DNA from 2 places in the Streptomyces sp. NPDC102406 genome. Region 2 is predicted to be linked to the other one. Evidence: riboswitches for the same ligand, from Rfam matches in the RefSeq annotation. Region 2 holds a riboswitch; the other holds the start of a gene.
What was found. A riboswitch is a leader RNA that binds a small molecule or an ion and turns the genes downstream of it on or off. The one in region 2 is predicted to bind glycine.
Positions count from the first base shown of each region.

Region 1 (14,446 bases), on a different contig from region 2:
CGGCTCGCACGGCTGCGTCCACCTGTCGATGTCCGACGCCAAGTGGTTCTACCAGCAGGTCAAGCAGGGCGACCCGGTCACCATCACCGGCTCCCCGCGCGCCAAGGCCCCGGCCGACAACGGCTACGCGTCGTTCAACCTGAGCTGGGACCAGTGGCTCGCGGGCAGCGGCTCGGGCGAGTCCACCACCGCCGCCCTCTGACCCCGCGCGGCGGGCCGGCGCCCGGTGATCAGCACTCGATGATGTTCACCGCGAGCCCGCCGCGCGCCGTCTCCTTGTACTTGACGGACATGTCGGCGCCGGTCTCCTTCATGGTCTTGATGACCTTGTCGAGGGAGACCTTGTGGGAGCCGTCGCCGCGCATCGCCATCTTGGCGGCGGTGACGGCCTTCACGGCGGCCATGCCGTTGCGCTCGATGCAGGGGATCTGGACGAGGCCGCCGACGGGGTCGCAGGTCAGCCCGAGGTTGTGCTCCATGCCGATCTCGGCCGCGTTCTCCACCTGCTCGGGGCTGCCGCCAAGGACCTCGGCGAGCGCGCCCGCCGCCATCGAACAGGCCGAGCCGACCTCGCCCTGGCAGCCGACCTCGGCGCCGGAGATCGAGGCGTTCTCCTTGAACAGCATGCCGATCGCGCCCGCCGAGAGCAGGAAGCGGACGACGCCCTCCTCCTTCTCCTGCGGGGAGCCGCCGGGCACGAAGTTCACGTAGTAGTGCAGGACCGCGGGGATGATGCCGGCCGCGCCGTTCGTCGGGGCGGTGACCACCCGGCCGCCCGCCGCGTTCTCCTCGTTCACCGCCATCGCGTACAGCGTGAGCCACTCCATGGCGTGCGCCAGCGGCTCGCCCTCGGCCCGCAGCTTGCGAGCCGAACCCGCCGCCCTGCGGCGGACCTTCAGGCCGCCCGGCAGGATGCCCTCCCGGGACATGCCGCGCGCCACGCACGCCTGCATCACACGCCACAGTTCGAGCAGGCCGGCGCGGATCTCGTCCTCGGTGCGCCAGGCCTTCTCGTTCTCCAGCATCAGCGCCGGGATGGACAGGCCCGTCTCACGGGTGAGGCGCAGCAGCTCGTCGCCGGTGCGGAACGGGTACTTCAGGACGGTGTCGTCCGGCACGACCGGGTTCTCGCCCGCGACGGCGTCCTGGGAGAGCACGGTCTCGTCGACGACGAAGCCGCCGCCGACCGAGTAGTACGTCTTCGTCAGCAGCTCGCCGCCGTCGGTGTCGTACGCCCACAGCCGCATGCCGTTGGCGTGGTAGGGCAGCGTCTCGCGGCGGTGCAGGACCAGGTCGTCGTCGAAGGAGAAGGCGATGTCGTGGACGCCGAGGAGGTTGATGCGGCCGGCGGACTTGATCTCCTCCACCCGCTCGTCGGCGTGCTCCACGTCCACGGTGCGCGGCGACTCGCCCTCCAGACCGAGGAGGACGGCCTTGGGGGTGCCGTGTCCGTGGCCGGTCGCGCCGAGCGAGCCGTACAGCTCGGCGCGTATAGAGGCGGTGTGGGCCAGCAGGCCCTCGTTCTTCAGGCGGCTCGCGAACATCCGGGCCGCGCGCATCGGGCCGACCGTGTGTGAGCTGGACGGGCCGATGCCGATCGAGAACAGGTCGAAGACCGAGATGGCCACGGTGAGAACTCCAATGGGTGGGTGGCGGACGCCGTTGTCTGCCGGGGTGGTGCGGTGTGCGGGGCGGTGCATGGCGCGGGGCACCGCGCGTCCTGGTTCCTTGTGGTTCCAGTGTGCGCGGTGCCCCGGAAGTGTGTACGTACACAAGGGTACGTAACTCCGGCCGAATCCTTACAGGCCGGGGTACAGCGGGTGCTTCTCGGCCAAGGCGGTCACCCGGGCCTTGAGCGCCTGGGCGTCGTAGGACGGCTTGAGGGCCTCCGCGATCACGTCGGCGACCTCGGTGAAGTCCTCGGCGGTGAAGCCGCGGGTGGCGAGGGCGGGTGTGCCGATGCGCAGGCCCGAGGTGACCATCGGCGGGCGCGGGTCGTTCGGGACGGCGTTGCGGTTGACCGTGATGCCGACCTCGTGGAGGCGGTCCTCGGCCTGCTGCCCGTCGAGCTCGGAGTCGCGCAGGTCGACCAGGACGAGGTGCACGTCCGTACCGCCGGAGAGCACGTTCACGCCGTGGGCGCGGGAGTCCTCCGAGGTCAGGCGCTCGGCGAGGATGCGGGCACCCTCGACGGTGCGCTGCTGGCGCTCCTTGAAGCCCTCGCTCGCGGCGATCTTGAAGGAGACCGCCTTGGCCGCGATCACGTGCTCCAGGGGGCCGCCCTGGAAGCCCGGGAATACGGCGGAGTTCAGCTTCTTCGCGAACTCCTTGCTGCGGGCCAGGATGATGCCGCCGCGCGGGCCGCCCAGCGTCTTGTGCGTGGTGGATGTGACCACGTCGGCGTGCGGCACCGGGTTGGGGTGCAGGCCCGCGGCGACGAGGCCCGCGAAGTGCGCCATGTCGACCCAGAGGTACGCCTCGACCTCGTCGGCGATGCGGCGGAACTCGGCGAAGTCGAGCTGGCGCGGGTACGCCGACCAGCCGGCGATGATCACCTTGGGGCGGTGCTCCTTGGCGAGCCGCTCGACCTCGGCCATGTCGACCAGGCCGTTGTCGTCGACGTGGTACGGGACCACGTCGAACTGCTTGCCGGAGAAGTTCAGGCGCATGCCGTGCGTGAGGTGGCCGCCGTGCGCCAGGTCCAGGCCGAGGATCGTGTCGCCGGGCTTGGCGAGCGCGAAGAGGGCCGCCTGGTTCGCGGAGGCGCCCGAGTGCGGCTGCACGTTGGCGTACTCGGCGCCGAACAGCTCCTTGACCCGGTCGATCGCGATCTGCTCGGTGACGTCGACGTGCTCGCAGCCGCCGTAGTAGCGGCGGCCGGGGTAACCCTCGGCGTACTTGTTGGTGAGGACCGAACCCTGGGCCTCCATGACGGCGACCGGGGCGAAGTTCTCCGACGCGATCATCTCCAGGGTCGACTGCTGGCGCTTCAGCTCGGCGTCGACCGCGACGGCGACCTCCGGGTCGAGCGCGTGCAGGGACTCGTTCAGAACGGACTTGTCGGTCATGATGCGGTTCAGCTCCCGGAGAACTCGGTGTACTCGTCGGCGGTGAGCAGGTCCTTCGGTTCGTCGGCGATCCGGACCTTGAACAGCCAGCCGCCCTCGAAGGGGGCCGAGTTCACCAGGGACGGGTCGTCGACGACGTCCTGGTTGGCCTCGGTGACCTCGCCCGACACCGGGGAGTACAGGTCGGAGACCGACTTGGTGGACTCCAGCTCACCGCAGGTCTCGCCCGCGGTGACGGTCTCGCCGACCTCGGGGAGCTGGACGAACACGATGTCACCGAGCGCGTTGGCCGCGTGCTCCGTGATGCCGACCGTGGCGACGCCGTCCTCGACGGCCGACAGCCACTCGTGCTCCTTGCTGTAGCGAAGCTGCTGGGGGTTGCTCATGAGGCGAATTCTCCTGTACGCGGGAAGGTGCTGGTGACAGTGGGGCGGGCGGCCGGGGCGCGCGGGCTACTTCTGGCGCTTGTAGAACGGCAGCGCCACGACCTCGTACGGCTCATGCGTACCGCGGATGTCCACGCCCACGCCCGCCGTGCCCGGCTCGGCGTGCGCGGCGTCGACGTACGCCATGGCGATCGGCTTGCCCAGGGTGGGGGAGGGGGCGCCGGAGGTGACCTCGCCGATCACCTGTCCTTCGTGGACGACCGGCATGCCCGCGCGCGGGACGCGGCGGCCCCCGGCGACCAGGCCGACGAGCTTGCGGGGCGGCGCTGTCTCGGCGCGCTCGGCGGCGGCGGCCAGGGCCTCGCGGCCCACGAAGTCGTCCGCGTGGGAGGTCTTCTCGAACTTCACGACCCGGCCGAGGCCCGCGTCGAAGGGGGTCAGCTCGGTGGTCAGCTCGTGCCCGTACAGCGGCATGCCCGCCTCCAGGCGCAGCGTGTCACGGCAGGACAGACCGCACGGGACGAGGCCGTGCTCGGCGCCCGCCTCGGTCAGCGCCTGCCACAGCTTCTCCGCGTCGGCGGGGGCGACGAACAGCTCGAAGCCGTCCTCGCCGGTGTAGCCGGTGCGGGCGATGAGCGCCTCGACACCGGCGACGGTGCCGGGCAGACCGGCGTAGTACTTCAGCCCGTCCAGATCGGCGTCCGTGACGGACTTCACGATGGCGGGGGAGTGCGGGCCCTGCACGGCGATCAGCGCGTACGCGTCCCGGTCGTCGCGGACCTCGGCGTCGAACCCCTCGGCGCGCTCGGTCAGGGCGTCGAGCACGGTCTGCGCGTTGCCCGCGTTGGCGACGACCATGTACGTCGTCTCCGCCAGCCGGTAGACGATCAGGTCGTCGAGGATGCCGCCGTCGGCGCGGCAGATCATCGTGTACCGGGCGCGGCCGACGCCGACGGTGCCGATGTTGCCGACCAGCGCGAAGTTCAGCAGCTCCACCGCGTCCGGTCCCGACACCGTGATCTCGCCCATGTGCGACAGGTCGAAGAGTCCGGCCCTCGTGCGCACGGCGTTGTGTTCCTCGCGCTCGCTGGCGTAGCGCAGCGGCATGTCCCAGCCGGCGAAGTCGGTCATGGTGGCGCCCAGCGAGCGGTGCAGGGCGTCGAGTGCGGTCGTACGGGTCATGGCTGGTGCTCCCGGGCGTGACGGCGATGGCGAGGGGTCCCCCGTGGCGGAGGCCTCCCCATCTGTCATCGGAACCTGAGAGGTTCGCCCCGACCCCACGTACTGCTGGTCATGGCTTGCACCTTGGGTGGGGCCGCCGTACTGGACGGACGGCCCGCTTTTCAGATGTGCCTCGCCCGCGCGGTACGGGGCCTGAGAGATTCAAGGGAGGAACTTGCTCCTTCGGCGCCCGGGTACCCGTCGTGCTGGTGGGTCCCGGAACTCTCCCGCGCGGATTCAAGCGGCCGGTATGCGGTTGTGCGCGTGTGGCGCTGTGTGCGTGTGGCGCGCACATCATTGCATGCCCGTCGAACGGGGAAACCCCACGCCGGGCATTACCTTCTCTTTACACTTGGCGGGCAGAAGTGCCTGAGCGGAACGGGGAGGACGATCACGGTGCGCAAGGCGATCGTGGGGGCGTACGCGACGACGGCTCCGAGTGCGCCCGCGGCGGTGCCGGGGGCACGGACCCCGCGGCGGCGCCAGGTGCGCGACCTGCGCGGGCGAGCGGGCCGCACACCACGCCGGATCGGGTTCGCGGCGGGGGACCTCGTCGTCCTCTCGGGGCTGCCCGGCAGCGGCAAGTCCACCTTGATGCGCCGGACGGTCACGGTCCGGCGCATCGACTCCCAGGACGCCAGGGAGCGCTGGGCGGCCCGCCTCCCGCGCGGCGTGCCGTACGCCCTGTACCGGCCGCTGGTCCGCATCGCGCACTACGCGGGCCTGCGGCGGGCGATGCGCTCGGGCGCCAGCGTCGTCGTCCACGACTGCGGCACCCAGGCCTGGGTGCGCCGCTGGATGATCCGCGTGGCCCGGCGCCGCGGCGCCGCCGTCCACCTCCTGCTCCTCGACGTCCCGCCGGAGACCGCGCGGGAGGGTCAGTTGCGGCGGGGCCGCGGGGTGTCGCGGTACGCGTTCGCGCGCCATCGCCGGGCGGTGGGCGCGCTGGTCACCTCGACCGAGCGGGGCGAACTGCCGGCGGGCATCGAGTCGGCGGTGCTCCTGGACCGCGCGGCGACCGACGCCCTCGGCGGGATCACGTTCCGGGGATAGGGGCCGTCGGCGGCACGGGTTATCGTCGGCGGCTATGGAACACCCGGCATTTCACGAGGACGCGCACCCCCATCCGACGCACGGCTGGCCGGCCAACGAGCTGGAGCAGGTCCTCGCCGCGGCGCTCGGCGTGGAAGGGGCGGGCGCCCGCATCGTCGAGGTCCTGGGCCGCAGCCCGATCTGGATTCCGCTGCCCCAGGGCGGCAGCACCGAGAGCCGCGACCTCGACCTGCCGACGCTGGAGATCGAGGGGCAGGCGTACGTGCCCGTCTTCAGCTCCGAGCAGCAGTTCACGCAGGTCACCGGTGGCCGTATGCACTGCGCGGTGGCCCCGGCCGTCGAGTTCGCCCGCGGTCTTCCCGCCCAGGTCGGGCTCGCCCTCAACCCGGACGGCGCCGTCGGCATCCCGCTGCCCCCGGCCGCCGTCGCCGAACTGGCCCGCAGTGGCCGCACCCCGCTGGACGGCCCGGCCACCGGTGGCCGCGTCGTGCTCTCCGAGCCGGACTGGCAGCACGACCCGGTGGACTTCCTGGCGGCGGTGCGCGAGGAGTTCGAGGCGGTCGGCACCGTGCTGAGCGCCCACCGCTGCCTCGCCGTCGTCGAGGACGCGGCCCCGTCGCTCTTCATCGGCGTGCGGCTGACCCAGTGGGAGGGCTCCGCGCGTGACCTCCCGCTGGACGCCCTGGGCCGCGCCCTCGGCCGGACGCCGGTCGCCTGGCCGGTGAACCTCGTCTTCCTCGACGTCACCCAGGACCCGGTCGCCGACTTCCTGCGCACCCGCGTACAGCCGTTCTACGCGCGGGAACGGTGAGGCCGTCCGTCAAGTCGGTGTCAGGAACGCCGCTTAAGCTGGTTTCATGACCTGACCGGGCGGCGCTGCGCCCCCGGGCACGGGCGGGACACGGACGTTCACGAAGGGGCGGTTACGGGTGAGTGCGTCGGGCACGGCCGCGGCCGGACAGGTCGAGCACATGCTGCGCCAGGTGACCCCCGGGCGCTACGACGCGTACGAGGCGCTCCTCGCGGCCCTCGCCGCCGGACAGGTCTGGATGCTGCTCTGGCACGGCCAGGCCGGCTCACCCGACGCCCAGTACGGGAACATGGACGTGGACGGTTTCTCCTACGCCCCCTGCGTCACCTCCGCCCAGGAACTCTCCGCGTCCGGCTGGTCCCGCGCCTACGAGGTGGTCGGCGGCGTCGACGCGGCCCGCACCCTCTACCCCGACCACTACGGCCTGTGGCTCAACCCGCACGCACCCGGCGGCGGCGTCGGCGTGCCCTGGCTCGACCTGCGGCGCATCGCGGGCGGCCTCGACCGGCAGGCCGCCGGGCCGCTGCGGCTGGCCGAACCGACCATCGAGATCCCCCAGTTCTACGCGCTGCTCGCGCAGAACGCGCACCGCACCACCGCGATCCGTTCGCTGCGCCGCGCCTGGGTGCAGCCCGCGATCGGCGCACCGTACCTGGCGATCGGCCTCGACGTGTACGACACCTCGCCCGCGTCGGTGGACGCGGTCCGCGCCATGATGCAGCAGTCCGTCGCGGCGGTCCCGGACGGCCTGCCGGTCTCCACGGTCGCCATGTCCGACCCGTACGACCCGGTGGCGATGTGGCTGCGGGCGAACGCGCGCCCGTTCTACGACCGTGAGGCGCACGCCGCGCCGGCCGCCCCGGCCGGCGGCGGTTACGGCTTCCCGCCGCCCTACGGAGCCTGAGCGCGGCGCGGCCGTCCCGACCCTCCCACAACGGCCGTCACACTATGGACAGTTGTGGCCCCAATGTCCGGCCTGACACCCCTTACGCCCCAACTGCCCACTGTTCGCACCCCGTTCACGGCTGTCCGGATAACGGAACACCCCTGACCGCATCACGTTTAGGCATCCTTTCCCCGTCAAGTCTGGCAACAGATCGCACACAGGTTGAAGACTCCCGCAGCAAGGGGCTTCGCCTCTGTGTACGACGGACTGAACCACGCCGCTACAGCGGCAAGTGCGGGCCGGTCACCGCCGGTTGAGAGGGGTCCTTGCCACGATGACGGCACCATTGCACGACACGACCGCGGAAGTGGAGCCGGCGGCGCCGGTCGACGCTGCCGCGAGCGGCGCGGGCGGCAAGGTCGAAGGGCGGTCGCTGAAGCAGATCGCCTGGAACCGCCTCAAGCGCGACAAGGTCGCCCTCGCCGGTGGCATCGTTGTCGTCTTCCTTGTCCTGGTGGCGGTCTTCGCCCCGCTCATCGTGAGCCTGCTCGGGCATCCGCCGAACGAGTTCCACCAGGACAAGCTGGACCCGTTGACCAACCTGCCCAGCGGGTCCCTCGGCGGTGTCAGCAGCGACTTCCTCTTCGGCGTCGAGCCGAACAAGGGCCGCGACGTGTTCAGCCGCATCGTCTACGGTGCCCGGATCTCCCTGCTCGTGGCCTTCCTCGCGGCGATCGTCGCGGTGGCCCTCGGCACCCTGTTCGGCATCATGGCGGGCTACTTCGGCGGCTGGGTCGACGCCGTGATCAGCCGCGTCATGGACGTGCTGCTCTCCTTCCCGCAGCTCCTCTTCATCATCTCCCTGGTCTCGGTCCTCCCCGACGACCTGCTGGGCCTGACCGGCAGCGGCGTACGCATCGCCGTGCTCGTCCTGGTCATCGGATTCTTCGGCTGGCCGTACATCGGCCGTATCGTCCGCGGCCAGACGCTCTCGCTGCGGGAGCGCGAGTACGTCGAGGCCGCCCGGTCACTGGGCGGCGGCTCGCGCCACATCCTCTTCCGCGAGCTGCTGCCGAACCTGATCGCGCCGATCGTCGTCTACATGACGCTGATGATTCCGACCAACATCCTCACGGAGGCGGCGCTCAGCTTCCTCGGCGCGGGCGTCCGGCCGCCCACCGCGTCCTGGGGCGGCATGCTCCGGGACGCCCTGGAGACCTACGAGCACGACCCGATGTTCATGGTCTTCCCCGGCGTCACGATCTTCATCACCGTCCTCGCGTTCAACCTCTTCGGCGACGGGCTGCGCGACGCCCTCGACCCGAAGGGGACCCGGTAGAGCCGCAAGCCCGAGAAGCCCGACGGGCTTCCCCAGAACTGCCCCTGCCGCACAGTCAGGTGGCTTGACTCCATGGTTCTCCGGCATGTGCCCGGTGACCGCGATCTCGGAGGTTACGAGAAAATGCCCACAAGTTCCTCGAAACGACGGCTCGCCGCCGGCGCGGCCCTCGTGGTCGCGGCGCTGGTGACGACCACGGCGTGCGGCGGCGGCGACGACGGCGACTCCAAGGACTCGTCGAAGGGCGCCGGCTACGACGCGGCGTACAACAAGGTCGCCAACGCCTCCACGAAGAAGGGGGGCACGCTGAAGATGGTCGGCAAGCAGGACCTCGACTCCGCCGACCCCCAGCGTGCCTACTACGGCATGTCGTGGGACTTCATGCGCTTCTACACGCGTCAGTTGGTCACCTACGCGCCCAAGGCGGGTGCCGCCTCCACCGAGCTGGTCCCCGACCTGGCCACGGACAACGCCAAGATCACGGACGGCGGCAAGACGTACACGTACACGCTGCGCGACGGTGTGACGTGGGAGGACGGCTCGCCGATCACCTCCAAGGACATCAAGTACGGCATCGAGCGCGTCTGGGCCACGGACACCATCACCGGTGGTCCGCAGTACCTGAAGCAGAACCTGGACCCCAAGGGCGAGTACAAGGGCCCCTACAAGGACAAGTCCAAGGACAAGCTCGGTCTGAAGGCCATCCAGACGCCCGACGACAAGACCATCGTCTTCAAGCTGCCCAAGCCCAACGGTGACTTCGAGCAGTTCCTGGCGATGCCGTCCGGCTCCCCGGTGAAGCAGTCCGAGGACAAGGGCGCCAAGTACACCCAGCGTCCGTTCTCCTCGGGCCCGTACAAGTTCGAGTCGTACAAGGCGAACAAGAAGATCGTCCTTGTCCGCAACGACAAGTGGTCGAAGGCCTCCGACCCGATCCGCGCCGCGCTGCCGGACAAGATCGACGTGACGATCTCCGCCAACCTGGAGGAGAACGACAAGCGCCTGATGGACGGCGACTACGACGTCGACCTGAACGGCACGGGCATGACCCAGTCGGGTCGCGTCTCCGCCGTCCAGGACCACCGTGACAGCGTCGACAACATGCGGACCTCCTTCGTCCGCTACGTCGCGCTGGTCCACACCGCCAAGCCGTTCGACAACGTCCACTGCCGCAAGGCCGTGTTCTACGCGACGGACTTCGCCGGTCTCCAGCAGACCCGCGGCGGCCAGTTGGCCGGTGGCGACATCGCCAACTCGACCCTGCCGGTCTCCATCAAGGGCCACACGGACTACGACCCGTACGGCGTCATCGCCCGCAAGGGCAAGCCGGACGCGGCGAAGGCCAAGGCCGAGCTGAAGGAGTGCGGCAAGCCCGCCGGCTTCTCCACGAAGATCACCGCCCGTAACAACAACCCGGGCGAGGTCGACACCGCCGAGGCGCTCCAGGAGCAGCTCGCCAAGGTCGGCATCAAGCTCGAGGTGGACGCCCTGGACGGCGCCGAGACCTCCGCGATCACCGGTTCGCCGAAGGTCGTCAAGGAGCGCGGTTACGGCATGACCATGAGCGGTTGGGGCCCGGACTTCCCGTCCGGCCAGGGCTTCGGCCAGCCGCTGTGGGACAGCCGCTTCCTCTCGGACACGGGTAACTACAACGAGTCCCAGATCAAGGACCCGAAGATCGACGGCCTCTTCGACAAGGCGATCGCCGAGACCGACCCCGAGGCGGCCGGCAAGATCTACGAAGAGCTCGACAAGCGGATCCTCGACCAGGCCGACTGGATGCCCTTCATCTACGAGAAGAACATCACCTGGCGCGGCCCCCGTCTGACGAACGCCTACATGTCCGACGCGTACAACGGTCGCTACGACTACGTCTCCCTCGGCGTCGTCAAGTAGTCCCCCTTCCGGGCGACGGATTCGATCCGTCGCCCGGAACCTCCTTGGTCAGCCGCCGAAACCCGCCAGTCCGAAGGGCAGGTGATGGCCTCGGGCGGCGGCCGGGAGCCCTCACAAGGGGCTCCCGGCCGCCGCCGGGCCGCGCACAGTGCTTGCTTATCTCATCCGGCGCCTGTTCGCCGTAGTCATCATGGTGCTCGTCGTCCTCCTGGCGACCTTCACCATCTTCTTCATGCTGCCCAAATGGGCGGGTCAGGACATCGCCGTCCTCTTCGCCGGCAAGGCCACCGGAGCCGAGCAGCTCGCGGGCATCCGGATCAAACTAGGCCTGGACGACCCCGTGATGGTCCAGTTCTGGGACTTCGTCAAGGGCATCCCGCTCGGCCGGGACTACGTCAACGGAAACGACGTGACCCACTGCGGTGCCCCCTGCTTCGGGTACTCCTTCCGCACCGAGGCCCCCGTCTGGGACACCCTCAAGGACGCCCTGCCCGTCACCCTGGCGCTCGCCGCCGGCGCGTGCGTCCTCTGGCTGATCGCCGGTGTCGCCACCGGTGTGCTCTCCGCCCTCAAGCGGGGCACCATCTGGGACCGCTCCGCCATGACCATCGCCCTCGGCGGCGTCTCCCTGCCGGTCTTCTTCACCGGCATGGTCGCGATGGGGATCTTCGTGCACAGCCTGGGCTGGGTGCACATCGCCGACAGCCTCTCCACCGACGACTCCATCGGCGTCTGGCTCGAAACCCTGATCCTGCCGTGGATCGTGCTCGCCTTCCTCAACGCCGCGATGTACGCCCGCCTCACCAGAGCCACCATGCTGGAGATCCTGGGCGAGGACTACATCCGCACCGCGCGCTCCAAGGGACTCGGTGAGTCCGCGGTCATCACCCGGCACGCCCTGCGCTCCGCGATGACCCCGATCCTCACCGTCTTCGGACTCGACCTCGGCGTGCTGCTCGGCGGCGCCGTGCTCACCGAGTCCACGTTCAACCTGCCGGGTCTCGGCCTCGCGGCGGTCCAGGCCATCAGCAACAAGGACCTGCCCGTGATCCTCGGCGTGACGCTGTTCGCGGCTCTCGCGATCGCCGTCGCCAACCTCGCCGTGGACCTTCTGTACGCCGTCATCGACCCGCGAGTGAGGCTGGGATGACCGAACTGCACAAGACCGGTGCGGCTGTCGGGGAACCCGTCAGCACACCGGGCGCCCCCAGCGCCTTCCTCGAGGTCCGCGACCTCAAGGTGCACTTCCCGACCGACGACGGCCTGGTCAAGTCCGTCGACGGGCTCTCCTTCAAGCTGGAGAAGGGCCGCACCCTCGGCATCGTCGGCGAGTCCGGCTCGGGCAAGTCCGTCACCTCGCTCGGCATCCTGGGCCTGCACACCGCGGGCCAGTACGGCCGCCGCAAGGCCCAGATCAGCGGCGAGATCTGGCTCGACGGCACCGAACTGCTCACCGCGGACCCCGACAAGGTCCGCAAGCTGCGCGGCCGCGACATGGCGATGATCTTCCAGGACCCGCTGTCCGCGCTGCACCCGTACTACACGATCGGCCGGCAGATCGTGGAGGCGTACCGCGTCCACCACGACGTCGACAAGAAGACGGCCCGCAAGCGGGCGATCGAGATGCTCGACCGGGTCGGCATCCCGCAGCCCGACAAGCGGGTCGACGCCTACCCGCACGAGTTCTCCGGCGGTATGCGCCAGCGCGCCATGATCGCGATGGCGCTGGTCAACAACCCCGAGCTGCTGATCGCCGACGAGCCGACCACGGCCCTCGACGTGACGGTGCAGGCCCAGATCCTCGACCTGATCCGGGACCTCCAGAAGGAGTTCGGCTCGGCCGTCATCATGATCACGCACGACCTCGGCGTCGTCGCCGAGATGGCCGACGAACTGCTCGTCATGTACGGCGGCCGGTGCGTCGAGCGGGGCTCGGCCACGCAGGTCTTCTCCACGCCCCAGCACCCGTACACCTGGGGCCTGCTCGGCTCGATGCCGCGCATCGACCGGGAGCAGACCGAGCGGCTCATCCCGGTCAAGGGTTCCCCGCCCAGCCTCATCAACCTGCCGAGCGGCTGCGCCTTCAACCCGCGCTGCCCGTACGCGGACATCCCCAAGGACGACATCACCCGTCGCGAGCGCCCCGAACTCCAGCAGATCGACTCCGGTCACTACTCGGCCTGCCACATGTCGGCCGAGCAGCGGGAGCGGATCTGGACCGAAGAGATTGCGCCGAAGCTGTGACGGACGCCAAAGGACCCGACATGACGATCCCTCAGCAGGCGAGCGGTTCGCCGGCCACCTCGCTGAACCCCGCCAAGGGCGAGCCGCTGCTCAAGGTCGAGGGCCTGGTCAAGCACTTCCCCATCAAGAAGGGCCTGCTCAAGCGGCAGGTCGCCGCGGTGCAGGCGGTCGACGGGCTGACCTTCGACGTGCGCGCGGGGGAGACCCTGGGCGTGGTCGGCGAGTCCGGCTGCGGCAAGTCGACGATGGGCCGGCTCATCACGCGGCTGCTCGAACCGACCGCCGGACGCGTCGAGTTCGAGGGCACGGACATCACGCACCTGGGCGTCAGCGGCATGCGCCCGCTCCGCCGCGACGTGCAGATGATCTTCCAGGACCCGTACTCGTCGCTGAACCCGCGCCACAACATCGGCACCATCGTCGGGACCCCCTTCCAGCTCCAGGGCGTCAAGCCCGAGGGCGGGGTGCGCAAGGCGGTGCAGGAGCTCCTGGAGCGCGTCGGGCTCAACCCCGAGCACTACAACCGCTACCCGCACGAGTTCTCCGGCGGCCAGCGCCAGCGCATCGGCATCGCCCGCGCGCTGGCCCTGCGCCCGAAGCTGGTCGTCGCGGACGAGCCGGTCTCGGCGCTCGACGTGTCGATCCAGGCCCAGGTCGTGAACCTGCTGGACGACCTCCAGACCGAACTCGGCCTGACGTACGTGATCATCGCGCACGACCTCTCCGTCATCCGGCACGTCTCCGACCGGATCGCGGTGATGTACCTCGGCAAGATCGTGGAGCTCGCCGACCGCGACGACCTCTACTCGACGCCGATGCACCCGTACACCAAGGCGCTGCTCTCCGCGGTGCCGGTGCCGGACCCGAAGCGGCGCGGGACCAAGAGCGAGCGCATCCTGCTGCGCGGCGACGTCCCCTCGCCCATCGACCCGCCCTCGGGCTGTCGATTCCATACGCGCTGCTGGAAGGCGACGCAGGTGTGCGCGACGAAGGAGCCCCCGCTGCTCCAGCTCGGCACCGGCCACCAGGTCGCCTGCCACCACCCGGAGAACGCCCCCGACCAGGCCCCCGAGGACACCACGCTGCTCTCGGTGGCGAAGGAGGCGATCGACGTGGTGACGGTCCCGGCCCCGGCCGCCGTCACCGAGGAGCCGCCGGCGCCCGCCGGAACACCGGAGCCGTCCGAGGCCCCGGAGGCGGCCGAGGAGCCCGGGAAGAAGTAGGCGGCCCAGGGCGCGGCACGTGCGGTGTACATGGCCCGAAAGGGGCATGTACACGCCGCTCCGCGAAGCGCAGTGTCGGCGTGTCCGATTCATCGGAACACGTTCGAAGGGAACGCCCATGGCACTCTCCCGTTCGGCACGTCCGGCCGCGCTCACCGTCGCCGCCGCCTCGTTCTGTCTGATCGCCGCGTCCCCGGGCCCCACCCCCGGCTCGGAGGGCATCGGCGACCCGTACTTCCCCCAACTCGGCAACGGCGGGTTCGACGCCCGCCACTACGCCCTCGACATCGCCTACGACCCCGCCACCGACCGCCTCGAC
Region 1 covers NZ_JBIWKP010000007.1:295,858-310,303, reverse strand. The annotation lists gene ACIRF8_RS27310 (Ig-like domain-containing protein) at 1-202, shown strand, start outside; gene ACIRF8_RS27305 (L-serine ammonia-lyase) at 231-1,628, opposite strand; gene glyA (serine hydroxymethyltransferase) at 1,800-3,068, opposite strand; gene gcvH (glycine cleavage system protein GcvH) at 3,077-3,454, opposite strand; gene gcvT (glycine cleavage system aminomethyltransferase GcvT) at 3,521-4,636, opposite strand; glycine riboswitch at 4,808-4,915, opposite strand; gene ACIRF8_RS27285 (AAA family ATPase) at 5,066-5,728, shown strand; gene ACIRF8_RS27280 (enhanced serine sensitivity protein SseB) at 5,763-6,539, shown strand; gene ACIRF8_RS27275 (enhanced serine sensitivity protein SseB C-terminal domain-containing protein) at 6,658-7,443, shown strand; gene ACIRF8_RS27270 (ABC transporter permease) at 7,760-8,764, shown strand; gene ACIRF8_RS27265 (ABC transporter substrate-binding protein) at 8,888-10,660, shown strand; gene ACIRF8_RS27260 (ABC transporter permease) at 10,809-11,810, shown strand; gene ACIRF8_RS27255 (ABC transporter ATP-binding protein) at 11,807-12,904, shown strand; gene ACIRF8_RS27250 (ABC transporter ATP-binding protein) at 12,925-14,127, shown strand; gene ACIRF8_RS27245 (M1 family metallopeptidase) at 14,246-14,446, shown strand, end outside.
Region 1: it holds a riboswitch for glycine, as region 2 does, so the genes downstream of both, gcvT (glycine cleavage system aminomethyltransferase GcvT) here and gcvP (aminomethyl-transferring glycine dehydrogenase) in region 2, are expected to answer to the same signal.

Region 2 (14,446 bases):
CGACTCGGTCGTCGCGCCGCTCAAGGTGCACCGCAATCCGCAGACCAGAGCCCTCGCACAGGCGCGGGCCAAGGAGCTGGCGGGGCTCACCGTACGCCTGCATGCCGCACTTGTGCAGACCGCTCTCGGGGTGCGTCTGCCCTGATCGCAGAGGCGGGCGAGCGCCAGAGCCCGGCCTTCGGCGCATGCTCGACTACCCAAACCGGCCGGGCACGTCCTAGGGTTGCTGTGTGAACGAGCTCGACGTCGTAGGTGTCCGGGTGGAAATGCCCTCCAACCAGCCGATCGTGCTCCTGCGTGAAGTGGGAGGCGACCGTTACCTTCCCATCTGGATCGGACCGGGGGAGGCGACGGCGATCGCCTTCGCCCAGCAGGGCATGGCCCCCGCGCGGCCGCTGACGCACGACCTGTTCAAGGACGTGCTGGAAGCGGTCGGACAGGAGCTCACGGAAGTACGCATCACCGACCTGCGGGAAGGTGTCTTCTACGCGGAACTGGTGTTCGCGAGCGGCGTGGAGGTCAGCGCCCGCCCGTCCGACGCCATAGCGCTCGCGCTGCGCACCGGGACGCCGATCTTCGGCAGCGACGGGGTCCTGGACGACGCGGGGATCGCGATTCCGGACGAGCAGGAGGACGAGGTGGAGAAGTTCCGCGAGTTCCTCGACCAGATCTCGCCGGAGGACTTCGGGACGAACAGCCAGTGATCGGGAAAAATCGACCCTGAGGCGGTCGCCCGGAGGCGGCCGTCTCGGCACATTCGGCTAGCCTTTCCCCGCGGTGGGATACGGGAAACCACTCTTAGGGTGATTATCACTCGGCGTGGCGAGTGTGGCGTTCGTTGACGCACCCCTTGTGACTGCCTACCGTCGAGAAGGCAGGTCAAAGAGGAGGTCGGCGTGAGAAGCAGCGGCGACGGTACGGCGACGGGCGGTCCGTACTCGTTTCACGGCAGCGCGGCCGATCACACTCCGCAGCGCCCGCAGGCAGTGTCTGCGGTGGCGGGGGAGAGCGGCGGGGCGGCTTCCGAGGAGGAAGTCGGGTACCGGGGTCCTACCGCCTGCGCGGCGGCCGGTATCACCTATCGACAACTCGACTACTGGGCCAGGACCGGCCTCGTCGAGCCCAGCGTGCGGCCCGCGTACGGTTCGGGGACGCAGCGCCTCTACAGCTTCCGGGACGTCGTCGTCCTCAAGGTCGTGAAGCGTTTCCTGGACACGGGGGTCTCGCTCCAGAACATCCGTACCGCCGTGCAGCACCTGCGGGAGCAGGGCTTCAAGGACCTGGAGCGCATGACGCTCATGAGCGACGGCGCGACCGTGTACGAGTGCACGTCGCCGGCCGAGGTGCACGACCTGCTCCAGGGTGGCCAGGGGATCTTCGGGATCGCCGTGGGCGTCGTCTGGCGGGACGTGGAGAGCGCCCTGTCCCAGTTGCACGGGGAGCGCGTCGACACCGGCGAGACCCTGGTCGGGCACAACCCCGCGGACGAGCTCGCGAGGCGGCGCAACCGCGCCGTGTGACGGTCGTGCGGCCGCGTTGTCAGTGGCGTAGGGCAGCATCGGTGGGGTGAGGACCGGGCCGACGATTCTGCATCTCGACATGGACGCCTTCTACGCCTCGGCGGAGCAGGCGGCCAAGCCGAGCCTGCGCGGGAAAGCGGTGGTCGTGGGCGGGCTCGGGCCGCGCGGTGTCGTGGCGACGGCCTCCTACGAGGCGCGGAGGTTCGGGGTGCACTCGGCGATGCCGATGGGACAGGCACGCCGCCTCGCGCCCAACGCCGCCTACCTGGTGCCGCGGTTCCGGCTGTACCGGGAGGTCAGCGAGCAGGTGATGGGGCTTCTGCGGGAGCTTTCGCCGCTGGTGGAGCCGTTGAGCCTGGACGAGGCGTTCGTCGATCTGGAGGCCGGTGAGGTGGCCTCGGACGCCGGTTCCGCGGAGGCCGTGGGGGTGCGGCTGCGGGCGGACATCCGGCGGGTGACCGGACTGACCGGCTCCGTGGGGCTCGCCGCCTCCAAGATGCTGGCCAAGATCGCGTCGGAGGAGGCGAAGCCGGACGGGCTCGTGCTGATACGTCCGGGGACCGAGCGGGCGCTGATCGGCCCGAAGTCCGTACGGATCCTGCCAGGTGTCGGCCCCGCGACCGGGGACCATCTGCGCCGGGCCGGGATCCTCACCGTCGCGGAGATCGCCGAGGCGGGCCAGGACGAGCTGGTGCGGCTCCTCGGGAAGTCGCACGGCCAGCATCTGTACGCCATGGCGCTGGCCCACGACGAGCGGCCCGTCGTCGCCGAGCGCGATTCCAAGTCGGTGTCGGTCGAGGACACCTACGACGTGGACATCCATGACCGGGTGCGCGTGCGTACCGAGGTGCAGCGCCTCGCCGACCGGTGCGTGGAGCGGTTGCGGGCGGCCGAGCGGTCGGGGCGGACCGTGGTCCTGAAGGTGCGGCGGTACGACTTCTCGACGCTGACGCGGTCCGAGACGTTGCGCGGGCCGACGGACGATCCGGCGGTGGTGCGGGAGGCCGCCGCGCGACTGCTCGAGTCCGTGGACACGACGGGCGGGGTGCGGTTGCTCGGGGTCGGTGTGAGCGGACTCGCCGACTTCACGCAGGAGGACCTGTTCGCGCAGGCGGCTGCCGCCGAGGAGGGCCGGGGCGCGGAGGGCGGCACGGTGGACGCCGCCGTCGAGGAGGCGGAGCGGGGCGAAGCCGCCGAGGTGGAGACAGGGCCCGCGGAGCGGCGCTGGATGGCCGGGCACGACGTGCGGCACGCCGAGTTCGGTCCTGGCTGGGTGCAGGGCAGTGGGCTCGGGCGGGTGACCGTGCGCTTCGAGACGCCGTACACGGTCGGACCCGGGCGCGTGCGGACGTTCCAGGTCGACGATCCGCTGCTGGAGCCGGCGGAACCGCTGCCGCTGGTGGAGCGTGCCGGGGACCGGGGCGCGGCGTGAGGCCGTGCCGTTCAGGCCCGCTCGTCCTCCGTTCCCGCGATGCGGCCGAACCGGAGGTCGGGGGACTGGGGGGCCGTGATGTCGAGGCCGTAGTGGTGGTAGAGCTGGAGCTCCTGCTCGGGGGAGAGGTGGCGGCCCACGCCGAAGTCGGGGGAGTCCTTGATCAGGGCGCGTTCGAAGGGGACGCGGAGGGAGCCGTCGACCAGCTCGCTCGGCTCCAGGGGGACGAAGGCGTCGCGGCTGAAGAGGCCGGTACGTATCGCCGCCCACTCCGGGATGCCGGTGGCGTCGTCGAGGTAGACCTCGTCGATGGTGCCGATCCTGGCTCCGTCGCGGTCGAACGCCTTGCGGCCGATCAAGTTGCGTGGATCGACGTCGGTCTGCACGGAGCCTCCAGAGGGTCGCAACTCGTCTGTAAGCACTACGAAAGAGCACATTGGGGAAGGCGGCCACTCGAGGGATCCTCATATGGCCGCTGGTAGGCTGGCAAGCGGCTGCTGACCCCGTGCGGGAGAGTCTTCGACGGTTGTCGAAGACGCCGAAGGAGCAAATCCTCCCCGGAATCTCTCAGGCCCACGTACCGCACGGACGAGGTCACTCTGGAAAGCAGGGCGGGGTGCACGTGTCCGCTCTCACCGACGGTGAAAGCCGGTGTGCTCCGTGATCGTGCGGGCGGACCGGTGAAGCTCTCAGGTTGAGATGACAGAGGGGGAGGCCGTCCGGGCAGCCACGCCGTGGTGCCCCTCGCAGGTCGCAATGACCAGGAGGCCTCCGCAATGACCGCCAACCGTACTCCGCTCTCCGCCCTTGAGCAGGGAATCCCCTTCGAGCAGCGCCACATCGGTCCGGATGACGCCGCGCAGGCCAAGATGCTCGCGCAGGTCGGCTACGGCTCGCTCGACGAGCTGACGGCGGCCGCGGTGCCGGATGTGATCAAGAGTGCCGAGGCGCTGGAGCTGCCCGCCGCCCGGACCGAGGCCGAGGTCCTCGCCGAGCTCCGCTCCCTCGCCGACCGCAACCAGGTGCTCGGCTCGATGATCGGGCTCGGCTACTACGGGACGTTCACGCCGCCGGTCATCCTGCGCAACGTCATGGAGAACCCTTCCTGGTACACGGCCTACACGCCCTACCAGCCGGAGATCTCGCAGGGCCGCCTCGAAGCGCTGCTCAACTTCCAGACGATGGTCGCCGAGCTGACCGGACTGCCGACCTCCGGCGCCTCCCTGCTCGACGAGGGCACGGCCGCAGCCGAGGCCATGGCGCTCTCGCGGCGCGTCGGCAAGGTCAAGGACGGCGTGTATCTGGTGGACGCCGACGCGCTGCCGCAGACCGTCGCCGTCATACAGACACGGGCCGAGCCGACCGGTGTGGAGATCGTCGTCGCCGACCTGAGCGACGGGATTCCGGCCGAGGTCGCCGAGCGCGGTGTCGTGGGCGTGCTCGTGCAGTACCCGGGGGCCTCCGGAGCCGTGCGCGACATCAAGCCCGTCATCGACCAGGCGCACGAGCTGGGCGCGATCGTCACCGTCGCCGCCGACCTGCTCGCCCTGACGCTGCTGACCTCGCCGGGCGAGCTCGGTGCCGACATCGCCGTCGGCACGACCCAGCGCTTCGGTGTCCCGATGGGCTTCGGCGGTCCGCACGCCGGTTACATGGCCGTACGGGAGAAGTTCGCGCGGTCCCTGCCCGGGCGGCTCGTCGGCGTCTCCGTGGACGCCGACGGGAACAAGGCGTACCGGCTCGCCCTCCAGACGCGGGAGCAGCACATCCGCCGGGAGAAGGCGACCAGCAACATCTGCACGGCGCAGGTACTGCTCGCCGTCATGGCCGGTATGTACGCCGTCTACCACGGGCCGGAGGGTCTGCGGTCCATCGCCTGGCGCACCCATCGCTACGCCACCCTGCTGGCCGCCGGTCTGACGGCGGGCGGGGTCGAGCTCGTGCACGGCGTCTACTTCGACACCCTGACGGTCCGGGTGCCGGGCAAGGCCGCCCAGGTCGTCCGCGCCGCCCGTGAGGGCGGGGTCAATGTGCGGCTCGTCGACGCCGACCACGTGTCGATCGCTTGCGACGAGACCACCACCCGTAATCAACTCCACGTCGTCTGGGGCGCGTTCGGCGTCGAGGCGGACATCGATGCCCTGGATGCCGGGACGCCCGACGTCCTGCCCGGTGGCGCGCTGCGCGAGGACGAGATCCTGACGCACCCCGTCTTCCACCAGCACCGCTCGGAGACCGCGATGCTGCGCTACCTGCGCAGGCTCGCCGACCGTGACTACGCGCTCGACCGCGGCATGATCCCGCTGGGCTCCTGCACGATGAAGCTCAACGCGACGACGGAGATGGAGCCGGTCACTTGGCCCGAGTTCGGGCAACTGCACCCCTTCGCGCCGGCCGAGCAGGCGCAGGGCTACCTGACGCTCATCACGGAGCTGGAGGAGCGCCTCGCCGAGGTCACCGGCTACGACAAGGTGTCGTTGCAGCCGAACGCCGGGTCGCAGGGCGAGCTCGCGGGTCTGCTGGCGGTGCGGGGCTACCACCGCGCCAACGGCGACGTGCAGCGGACCGTCTGCCTCATCCCGTCGTCGGCGCACGGCACCAACGCGGCCAGCGCCGTGATGGCCGGGATGAAGGTCGTCGTCGTGAAGACCGCCGACGACGGCGAGATCGACGTCGAGGACCTGCGCGCCAAGATCGAGCAGTACGCGGAGCAGCTCTCCGTCCTCATGATCACGTACCCGTCCACGCACGGTGTCTTCGAGGAGCACGTCGCCGACATCTGTGCCGCGGTGCACGACGCCGGTGGCCAGGTCTACGTCGACGGGGCGAACCTCAACGCGCTGGTGGGGCTGGCCAAGCCGGGGCACTTCGGCGGCGACGTCTCGCATCTGAACCTGCACAAGACGTTCTGCATCCCGCACGGCGGCGGCGGCCCCGGCGTGGGCCCGGTCGGCGTGCGCGCGCACCTCGCGCCGTACCTGCCGAACCACCCGATGCAGCCGGCCGCGGGTCCGGAGACCGGCGTCGGGCCGATCTCGGCCGCGCCGTGGGGCTCCGCGGGAATCCTGCCGATCTCCTGGTCGTACGTGCGCCTCATGGGCGGCGAGGGGCTGAAGCGGGCGACGCAGGTGGCCGTGCTCTCCGCGAACTACATCGCCAAGCGGCTGGAGCCGCACTACCCCGTGCTCTACACCGGTCCCGGTGGGCTCGTCGCGCACGAGTGCATCATCGATCTGCGCCCGCTCTCCAAGGCGACCGGGGTCACCGTCGACGACATCGCCAAGCGCCTGATCGACTACGGGTTCCACGCGCCGACCATGTCGTTCCCGGTCGCGGGGACGCTCATGATCGAGCCGACCGAGAGCGAGGACATCGATGAGCTCGACCGGTTCTGCGAGGCGATGATCGCCATTCGCGGGGAGGTCGAGCGGGTCGGCTCCGGCGAGTGGCCGGCGCAGGACAACCCGCTGCGGAACGCTCCGCACACGGCGGGGATGCTCAGCGGTGCGTGGGAGCACGCGTACAGCCGCGAGGAGGCCGTCTTCCCCGCGGGGGTGGCCGCCGCCGACAAGTACTGGCCGCCGGTGCGCCGGATCGACCAGGCCTTCGGTGACCGGAACCTGGTCTGCTCGTGCCCGCCCCTGGACGCCTACGAGGCGTAGGAACGCCGATGGCCGCCGTGCGGCCTGCCGACCGGTGCGGCGGGTCGCGCGGTGGTCCTCAGGCCGCCCTCACCACGCCCGCCAGCGGGCGGTGCGGGGCGATGATCGTGCCGTTGGGAAGCAGCTCGCCGGTGTCCTCGAAGAGCAGGACCCCGTTGCACAGGAGGCTCCAGCCCTGCTCCGGATGGTGAGCCACGGGAAGCGCGGCCTCCCTGTCCGCGGACTCTGCTGTGGGGCACGATGGCTGGTGCTGGCACATGGATGGGTTCTTTCGCTGCGTAGTGATCTCGATGACGTCGGCGTCCGTGCTGCGGCGTGAAGTCGTGTTCATGGCCGCCCCCCGTTTTCAGTCGGTCCGGAACCCAGTGTTGCCCTGTGGGCGTCAATCCGCAGGGATTTCGTAGCAGCGGTCCTCACTGGATGGAGACGCGTCACCCGTGCGGACGGTTCACCCCAAGTGCACTGCCTCTTCGGGTGGTTCGGGGTGACCGGAGTGGACTAGTCCCTTCCGGCAGGACTGTGCCCCGCGACCGGACGGCGGGCGGCGCGGGGCACAGGTTCCCGAGGGTCCGGCGCGGGGCGGGCCCTCTCCGGTCGGGTCAGGCGAGCAGGACGGCCCGGGTCGGCGTCAGCCGCAGGGCCAGGACCGGCAGCAGGTCCGCCACGCGGTGCAGGCGGTGCGCCGCGATGCCGGGCGGGGCCGGCGCGAGCGGGATCAGGATGTCGTCGGCCGCCGGATGCCCGCTGGAGGCGTCGGCGGTGTGGTCGCCGTGCAGCCAGAGGGTGAGCATGTACAGCTCAGGTACGGAGAGCAGTCGGGGCTGGTAGGTCTTCGGCAGGGCCTCGGCCTGGCGCAGGGCGCGCTCGGTGGAGGCGACATAGGGACCTTCGAAGAAGTGCGAGAAGGCCCAGCCGTCCGGGGTGAGCATCGTGTCGGCGGCGGCCACCGCGCGATCCCCGCAGCGCACGAGGAAGCGCCAGCCGGTGAGCCGGGTGCGCGAGGGACCTCCGGTGGTTTCGGTGACGTGGTTCAACACGTGGAGCGGGAGCGGGAGTTCGGGACTTGCCGGACCCTGTGCGGTGCGCAGGGACGGGGTGCGGGCTTCACGGACGGCTGTGGGGGAGCCGAGGGCCGTGGACACGCTGCGGAGGGCGGGCGCGGGAGCCGGGGGGACATGCAGCGGCATGGTGGGTCGCCTCTCATTCGACAGGCACGTGGTGCGAGGGCGGTGCGGGACGAGCGGACGGCGCTGTCTGCTGCTCGGTGCGCGGGAACGCGCGAAGGTGCACGGGGTCAGAGGAGGCGGGGGCCTGGACACGGGCGCCAACCCTCTGTCTCTTTGCGGAGTTTATACGACGCGTGTTCACACGGTGTTTCCACTACCGGTGCCGTCCGGGTGCGCAAGGGCCTATCAGGCCGTCGTTCCCGTTGTGTTCTGTCGGCGTACGGTGGATTTCCCATGGATCCGAGCCGTGTGACCTCGGTTTTGTCCGATCGGGCGGTCGGCTGATTCTCGTCGGCGTTTTTCACCAAGACTTCGTAGATGAATCTGCGAAAGGCCCCATGCCTAAGGAATGTGCCGCCGGGTATCTGCACTGAGCGTACTGCTCCGCGGACCCGCGCGGGGCGTTGTCGATCACATTGCTGGGCATCATCCACCGTGACACGCGGCCGGATCAACGGGCTGCCCATGCGAGGAAGGGTGCTCCCATGGGGAAGAAGGTCGCTGCGGGCGCGGTCGATCTGGCCGATCGGCGGCAGTACCGGCAGAAGCTGCACGAGTGTCTGGCGGGGCTCGGGCGGCTCCTGGAGGAGGAGCGGTTCGACCGGCCAAGGAATCTCATGGGGCTGGAGATCGAGCTGAATCTCGCCGGGCCCGACGGGATGCCGCGAATGATGAATGCGGAAGTACTGGAGAGGATCGCGAGCCGGGATTTCCAGACGGAACTGGCGATGTTCAATCTCGAAGTGAATATCGCTCCGCACCGGCTCGGCGGCCGTGTTCTCGACCAGCTCGCCGAAGAGTTGCGGACCGGGCTCGGATATGCGCACCGAAAGGCCAACGAGGTCGACGCGGGCATCGTCATGATCGGCATCCTGCCGACGCTGGACGCCGACGACCTCATCTCCGCGAACCTGTCGGACGTCGACCGGTACACCTTGCTCAACGACCAGATGGTCGCCGCGCGCGGTGAGGACTTCCTCCTGGACATCGACGGTGTGGAGCGGCTGACCTGCACGTCCTCCTCCATAGCGCCCGAAGCCGCCTGTACGTCCGTGCAGTTGCACCTCCAGGTCACGCCGGGCCGCTTCGCCGACGTGTGGAACGCCGCGCAGGCGGTGGCCGCGGTACAGATCGCCGTGGGGGCCAACTCGCCCTTCCTGTTCGGGCGCGAGCTGTGGCGGGAGTCGCGGCCCCCCTTGTTCCAGCAGTCCACGGACACCCGGCCGCCCGAGCTGAAGGCGCAGGGGGTACGGCCGCGGACCTGGTTCGGGGAACGGTGGATCGACTCGGCGTACGACCTCTTCGAGGAGAACCTGCGCTACTTCCCGCCGCTGCTGCCCGTCCTGGACGACGAACAGCCGCTCCGGGTGCTCGACGAGGGAGGCGTGCCGAAGCTCTCGGAACTCGTCCTGCACAACGGCACCGTCTACCGCTGGAACCGGCCCGTCTACGAGATCGCCGACGGCGTCCCGCACCTGCGCGTGGAGAACCGGGTGCTGCCCGCCGGGCCCACCATCACCGACGTCATCGCGAATGTCGCCTTCTACTACGGCCTCGTACGGGCGCTGGCGGAGGAGTCCCGGCCGGTCTGGTCGCGGCTCTCCTTCGACGCCGCCGCCCGCAACTTCGACACCGCCTGCCGCCACGGCATCGACGCGCGCCTGGAGTGGCCGCGCCGGGGGCGGTTCGGCGGGACCGAGCAGGTGCCGGCCGTCACCCTCGTACGGGACGAACTGCTGCCGCTGGCCGCCGCGGGACTGGACGCGTGGGGTGTCGAACCCGCCGACCGCGACTTCTATCTGGGCGTGATCGAGGAGCGGTGCGCGCGCCGGACCAACGGCGCGGCGTGGCAGGCGGCCACGTACCACCGGGCCCTGGAGAGCGGGCTGGGGCGCGAGGCGGCGCTCGCCGCGACCACGCGGCGCTACGCGGAGCTGATGCACCTGGGCGAGCCCGTGCACACCTGGCCCGTCGGACTGCCGGAGCCGGCCGTCCCGCTGGGCTGAACGGGGCGGCCGGGCCGGATCAGTTGCTTCTGGCGCCCGCCTGCACGATGGCCTTGAGGATCACCTGCTGGATGTCGGCCGGGTCGCTCACCTGGTGGCCCGAGCCGCCGGTCGCCTCGGCGATCTGCTCGATCTCGTCCCTGTCGGTGTCCGGGCCGACCGCGATGACGATGAGGGGCACGGGGCGCTCGGGCAGGGTCAGGCTCTCCAGCCGGGATATGAGGCTGCCGCGGGAGATCGAGCCCGCGTCCTCGTTGACGCCGTCGGTGACCACCACCACGGCGTTGAACCTGCCGCTCCTGTAGGAGGACGTGGCCTCCTTGTAGGCGGCGAGTGTCGTGTCGTAGAGGCCGGTCGCGCCGCCCGGTACGGGCCTCAGGGAGGTGAACGCGGCGGACAGGCGGTCGCGTTGGGTGCCGGAGCCCTTGCGGTCGCCGAGGCGCTCGGTCGGGACGAGCTTCTTGTAGTCGCGGTCGCCGTCGAGCAGCGTCGAGAACTCCCACAGGCCGATCTCGTCCTCCGGGGTGAACGTCGAGAGGGCCGCCAGCATCGACGCCTTCGTCACCTCCATCCGGGACTCGCCGCGGCCCGGCACGAGGCTCGTCATGGAGGCCGAGGCGTCCACGACCGTGGTGATGCGGGCGCTCTGCACCGTGATCGTCCACATGCCGAGGGTCTCCTCGATCTCCTCGTCGCCCGGCGGCTGCGAGGCGGGCTCCGCGTACGGCTGCGGGGATCTGGCACCGGCCTGGGCGGCGACCGCGTCCGGTGAGCCGCCGCTGTCGGTGCGAAAGCCGTGCTTCTCCAGGACCGCGCGGCCCTCGGGGGCGCTGAGCAGCGTCATGAAGCGGACCGCGGCGCGACTCTCGTCGGTGCTGAGGGAGGCCTCGTCGACCAGGGAGAAGGGGTAGTTCAGCTCCGGCGAGCCGTCCTTCGGATAGAAGAGGTCGAGGGAGCTGTCGGCGTCGGCCTCGGCATTGTGCGCGAAGGCGGCCTGCTCGGAGAGGATCAGCGCTTCGTTGCGGCGCGGGTTGCCCTGCTCGGCGCCGGAGTCGTCGCGGGCGACGGTGTCCATCAACTGCGCGTCGCTGTCGGACGTGCGCTGCGAGAGGACCTCGGCCATGGCGGCGGCCTGGGTGGAACCACCGCCGGACCTCTTCGAGGCACCCGCCAGTTTGGTGAGGGCGAGCAGACCGGTGGCGCTGCGCGCCGGATCGGCCGCGCCCAGGCGCAGCGTGTCGTCCTCCAGCGCCGCGCCCGTCAGCCGTGTCCAGTCGTACGTCTTGCCGGGCCAGCCGAACGCCTTGGCGGCCGACGGCACCATGCCGACCCCGATCGGTGAGGTGGCGATGTTCCCGGCCGGGGTCACCCGGCTCGCCTTGGCGTTCTGCTCGACGCGCCGGATCCACAGGTCCGAGTCCGGCACCCAGACCTCGTAGTCCGCGCTGCCTCTGCCGGCCCGTAGGGCGTCGGCGACCTGGTACGACGCGCGGCCGGTGACGGCGACATCGAGGCAGTTGCCGTCCGAGGTGACCTTCTGCGTCCGCGCGCGGTCGGCCACCGTCTTCAGGGCGGGCGCCACGTCCGGGGACGCGACCACGTCGAGGTGCACCTCGTCGCCGCAGGCGGAGCCGAGGTCGAGCAGGTCGCTGCGGACCACCAGGGCCGTGCCGGCCGCGACGGCGAGGACGAGAGCCGTCGCGAGGGCCACCGAGCGGCCCCGTGACCGTCGCCGCGGGCCGCCCGCGGCGCTCCCGTACCCGTCGGGCATGCTGCTGTGACGTCCCATGACGGTGGTGCCCCTCCCTGAGCCGTATAGGCAGTTGCGGTATAAGCGGTGAAGCAAGGGAGGGGAGAGGTGCGCCGGACTGCGGCGTCCGCCCCCCTCGGCCTGTCGCGCGCGATCTTCGTACCTGCATTCGAGACCTTAGCGGGACGGCATGGGGGGCGCGGTGGGATTACTCAAGTGAAGGCAGGTGTGCGGTGGAGGCGGGCTCGGTGGCCGGTTCTTTTCCCGACGGGGGGCTCTCGCGACGGTTTCTGCGGGACGAGACGCTGCTCGTCCTCGGGCTGTCGCTCGGCGCGAGCGGCGTCTCCGCGCTGATCAGCTTTGTCGGCTCGGTGACCAGACCGGGCGGCCTGAAGGACCAGGCGGCGACGCTCAACGCCTCGGCGGCGCCCGGCAGGCCCTGGCTCGATCTCGCATGGCAGTTGTTCGGCATCGCGAGCGCGCTCGTGCCCGTCGCGCTCGTCGCGCACTTCCTGCTGCGGGAGCGCGCGAGCCTGCGCACGATCGGCTTCGACCGGACGCGGCCGTGGTTCGACGGGACCCGCGGCGCCGCGCTCGCGGCCGTGATCGGCAGCACCGGCATCGCGTTCTACCTCGCGGCCCGCGGCCTCGGCTTCAACCTCACGGTGGTGCCGGAGGCGCTGCCCGACGTGTGGTGGAAGTACCCGGTGCTGATCCTCTCCGCGGTGCAGAACGCCGTACTCGAAGAGGTCATCGTCGTGGGCTATCTGCTGCGCAGGCTCGGCCAGTTGGGTTGGACGCCCGGCACCGCGCTGGTCGCCTCCTCCGTGCTGCGCGGCTCGTACCACCTCTACCAGGGCATCGGCGGGTTCTTCGGGAACCTCGCGATGGGCGTCGTCTTCGCCTACCTGTACCGGCGGTGGGGACGGGTCGGGCCGCTGGTCGTGGCCCATTCCCTGTTGGACATCGGCGCGTTCGTCGGGTACGCGCTGCTCGCGGGCAAGGTGGACTGGCTGCCCACCGCCTGAGACGGGCCGTGCCGTGGCGCCTACGCCGTCAGCTCACCGTCGATGACGGTGACCGCGCTGCCGGTGAGCAGGGTGCGCTCGCCGCGCAGTTCCACGCGGACCAGGCCGGTGCGCGCCGACGCCTGGAGGCCGGTGAGATCGGTGCGGTCCAGGCGCCGCGCCCAGAACGGGGCCAGGGCCGTGTGCGCGCTGCCGGTCACCGGGTCCTCGTCGATCCCGACGCGCGGGAAGAAGCAGCGCGAGACGAAGTCGTGGCCCTGCGTGGGGTCCTCGGCGCGGGCGGTGGCGATGACGCCGCGCTCGGACAGCGCGCTGAGGGCCCTCAGGTCGGGCGCGAGGCTCCTGACCGTCTTCTCGTCGGCCAGTTCGACCAGCAGGTCGCCGACCGAGCTGCCCGTGTCGTGGACCGAGAGGGGCTCGGCGCCGAGGGCCTCGGCGAGTCCGGCCGGCGCCGCTTCCTCGGTGAGCGGGGCCGTCGGGAAGTCGAGGGTCAGGGAGCCGTCGTCGTGCGGGGTGGCGACGAGGACACCGCTGCGCGTGGCGAAGCGGACCGGGCCCCGGGTCGTCCCCGTCGAGTGCAGCACGTGGGCCGTGGCGAGGGTGGCGTGGCCGCACATGTCGACCTCGGCGGCGGGGGTGAACCAGCGCAGGGCCCAGTCCGCGTCGCCGCCCTCGGGCAGGGGGTGCGCGAAGGCGGTCTCGGCGTGATTGACCTCGACGGCGACGTCCTGGAGCCAGGCGTCGGAGGGGAAGGCGTCGAGGAGCAGGACGCCTGCGGGGTTGCCGGCGAAGGGACGGTCGGTGAAGGCGTCGACGATTCGGATACGCATGACCGGGACGCTAGACCCGCCGACGGGTCCACGGCCAAGGCCAATGCGGAGTCATTGGCATCTTTTCGCCGTGGCGTCGTCGCGGCTGCGGGCCCGGTCGGGGGCGGCGGGTTCAGCGGCGTACGAGCAGGGCGTGCGTGGCGGCGTCCGAGGCGACGAGTTCCGTGACGCGGTAGCCCGAGATGCCGTCCGCGACATGGTCGAGCAGCCGCTCGCCCCGGCCCGCCAGCAGCGGGACGATCACCATGTGCAGCTCGTCGACGAGGCCGGCCCGTAGATACTGCTGCACCGTGGCCGGGCCGCCGCCCAGGCGGACGTCGCGGCCGTCCGCCGCGTCGAAGGCGCGCCGCAGCACGGTCTCGACGGGCTCGTCCGTGAAGTGGAAGGTCGTGCCGCCCTCCTTGGGGATCGAGGGGCGGACGTGGTGCGTGTGCACGAAGACGTCGTGGTGGTAGGGCGGGTTCTCGCCCCACCAGCCGGACCAGGTCTCGTCCTGCCACGGGCCGCGCTGCGGGCCGAACATGTTGCGGCCCATGATCGTGGCCCCGATGTTCTCCTCGCCGCGCTCGATGGAGGCGACGTCGATGCCGCTCCTGCCCGCGTCGCGGTCGCGCATGGCGTTCATCATCCAGTCGTGCAATCCCTCCATGCCGTCCCCGAAGGGGGCCTCCAGGCGCTGGTGCGGTCCGGTGGCGAAGCCGTCGAGCGTGACGGTCACGTTGTGGACGCGGAGCTTGGGCATGTCGTTCTCCCTGGTCGTGGGCGGTTCCCGGAGCCGGTGCCTTACGGGCCGGCACTTCCGCGTCGATCGACGGGGGCCGGGATCGACAGCCGCGCGGAGATGGCCCGTGGCCCGCTCGTCGACAGGTGTTGCCAAGCGATGTCTTCCGATATATCGTTGAGGCATCGCGATCGGTCAATGATCGCGGTCATCGAATCCTGCGAACAGTCATGAAAGGACTGATTCCCATGCGTACCCACGGACACGACCA
Region 2 covers NZ_JBIWKP010000019.1:7,271-21,716, forward strand. The annotation lists gene ACIRF8_RS36205 (MerR family transcriptional regulator) at 1-145, shown strand, start outside; gene ACIRF8_RS36210 (bifunctional nuclease family protein) at 231-704, shown strand; gene ACIRF8_RS36215 (MerR family transcriptional regulator) at 897-1,520, shown strand; gene ACIRF8_RS36220 (DNA polymerase IV) at 1,567-2,952, shown strand; gene ACIRF8_RS36225 (PRC-barrel domain-containing protein) at 2,964-3,338, opposite strand; glycine riboswitch at 3,451-3,545, shown strand; gene gcvP (aminomethyl-transferring glycine dehydrogenase) at 3,729-6,614, shown strand; gene ACIRF8_RS36235 (DUF5999 family protein) at 6,673-6,873, opposite strand; gene ACIRF8_RS36240 (hypothetical protein) at 7,214-7,801, opposite strand; gene ACIRF8_RS36245 (glutamate-cysteine ligase family protein) at 8,326-9,846, shown strand; gene ACIRF8_RS36250 (substrate-binding and VWA domain-containing protein) at 9,866-11,635, opposite strand; gene ACIRF8_RS36255 (CPBP family intramembrane glutamic endopeptidase) at 11,830-12,624, shown strand; gene ACIRF8_RS36260 (PhzF family phenazine biosynthesis protein) at 12,645-13,454, opposite strand; gene ACIRF8_RS36265 (dihydrofolate reductase family protein) at 13,567-14,196, opposite strand; gene ACIRF8_RS36270 (PadR family transcriptional regulator) at 14,424-14,446, shown strand, end outside.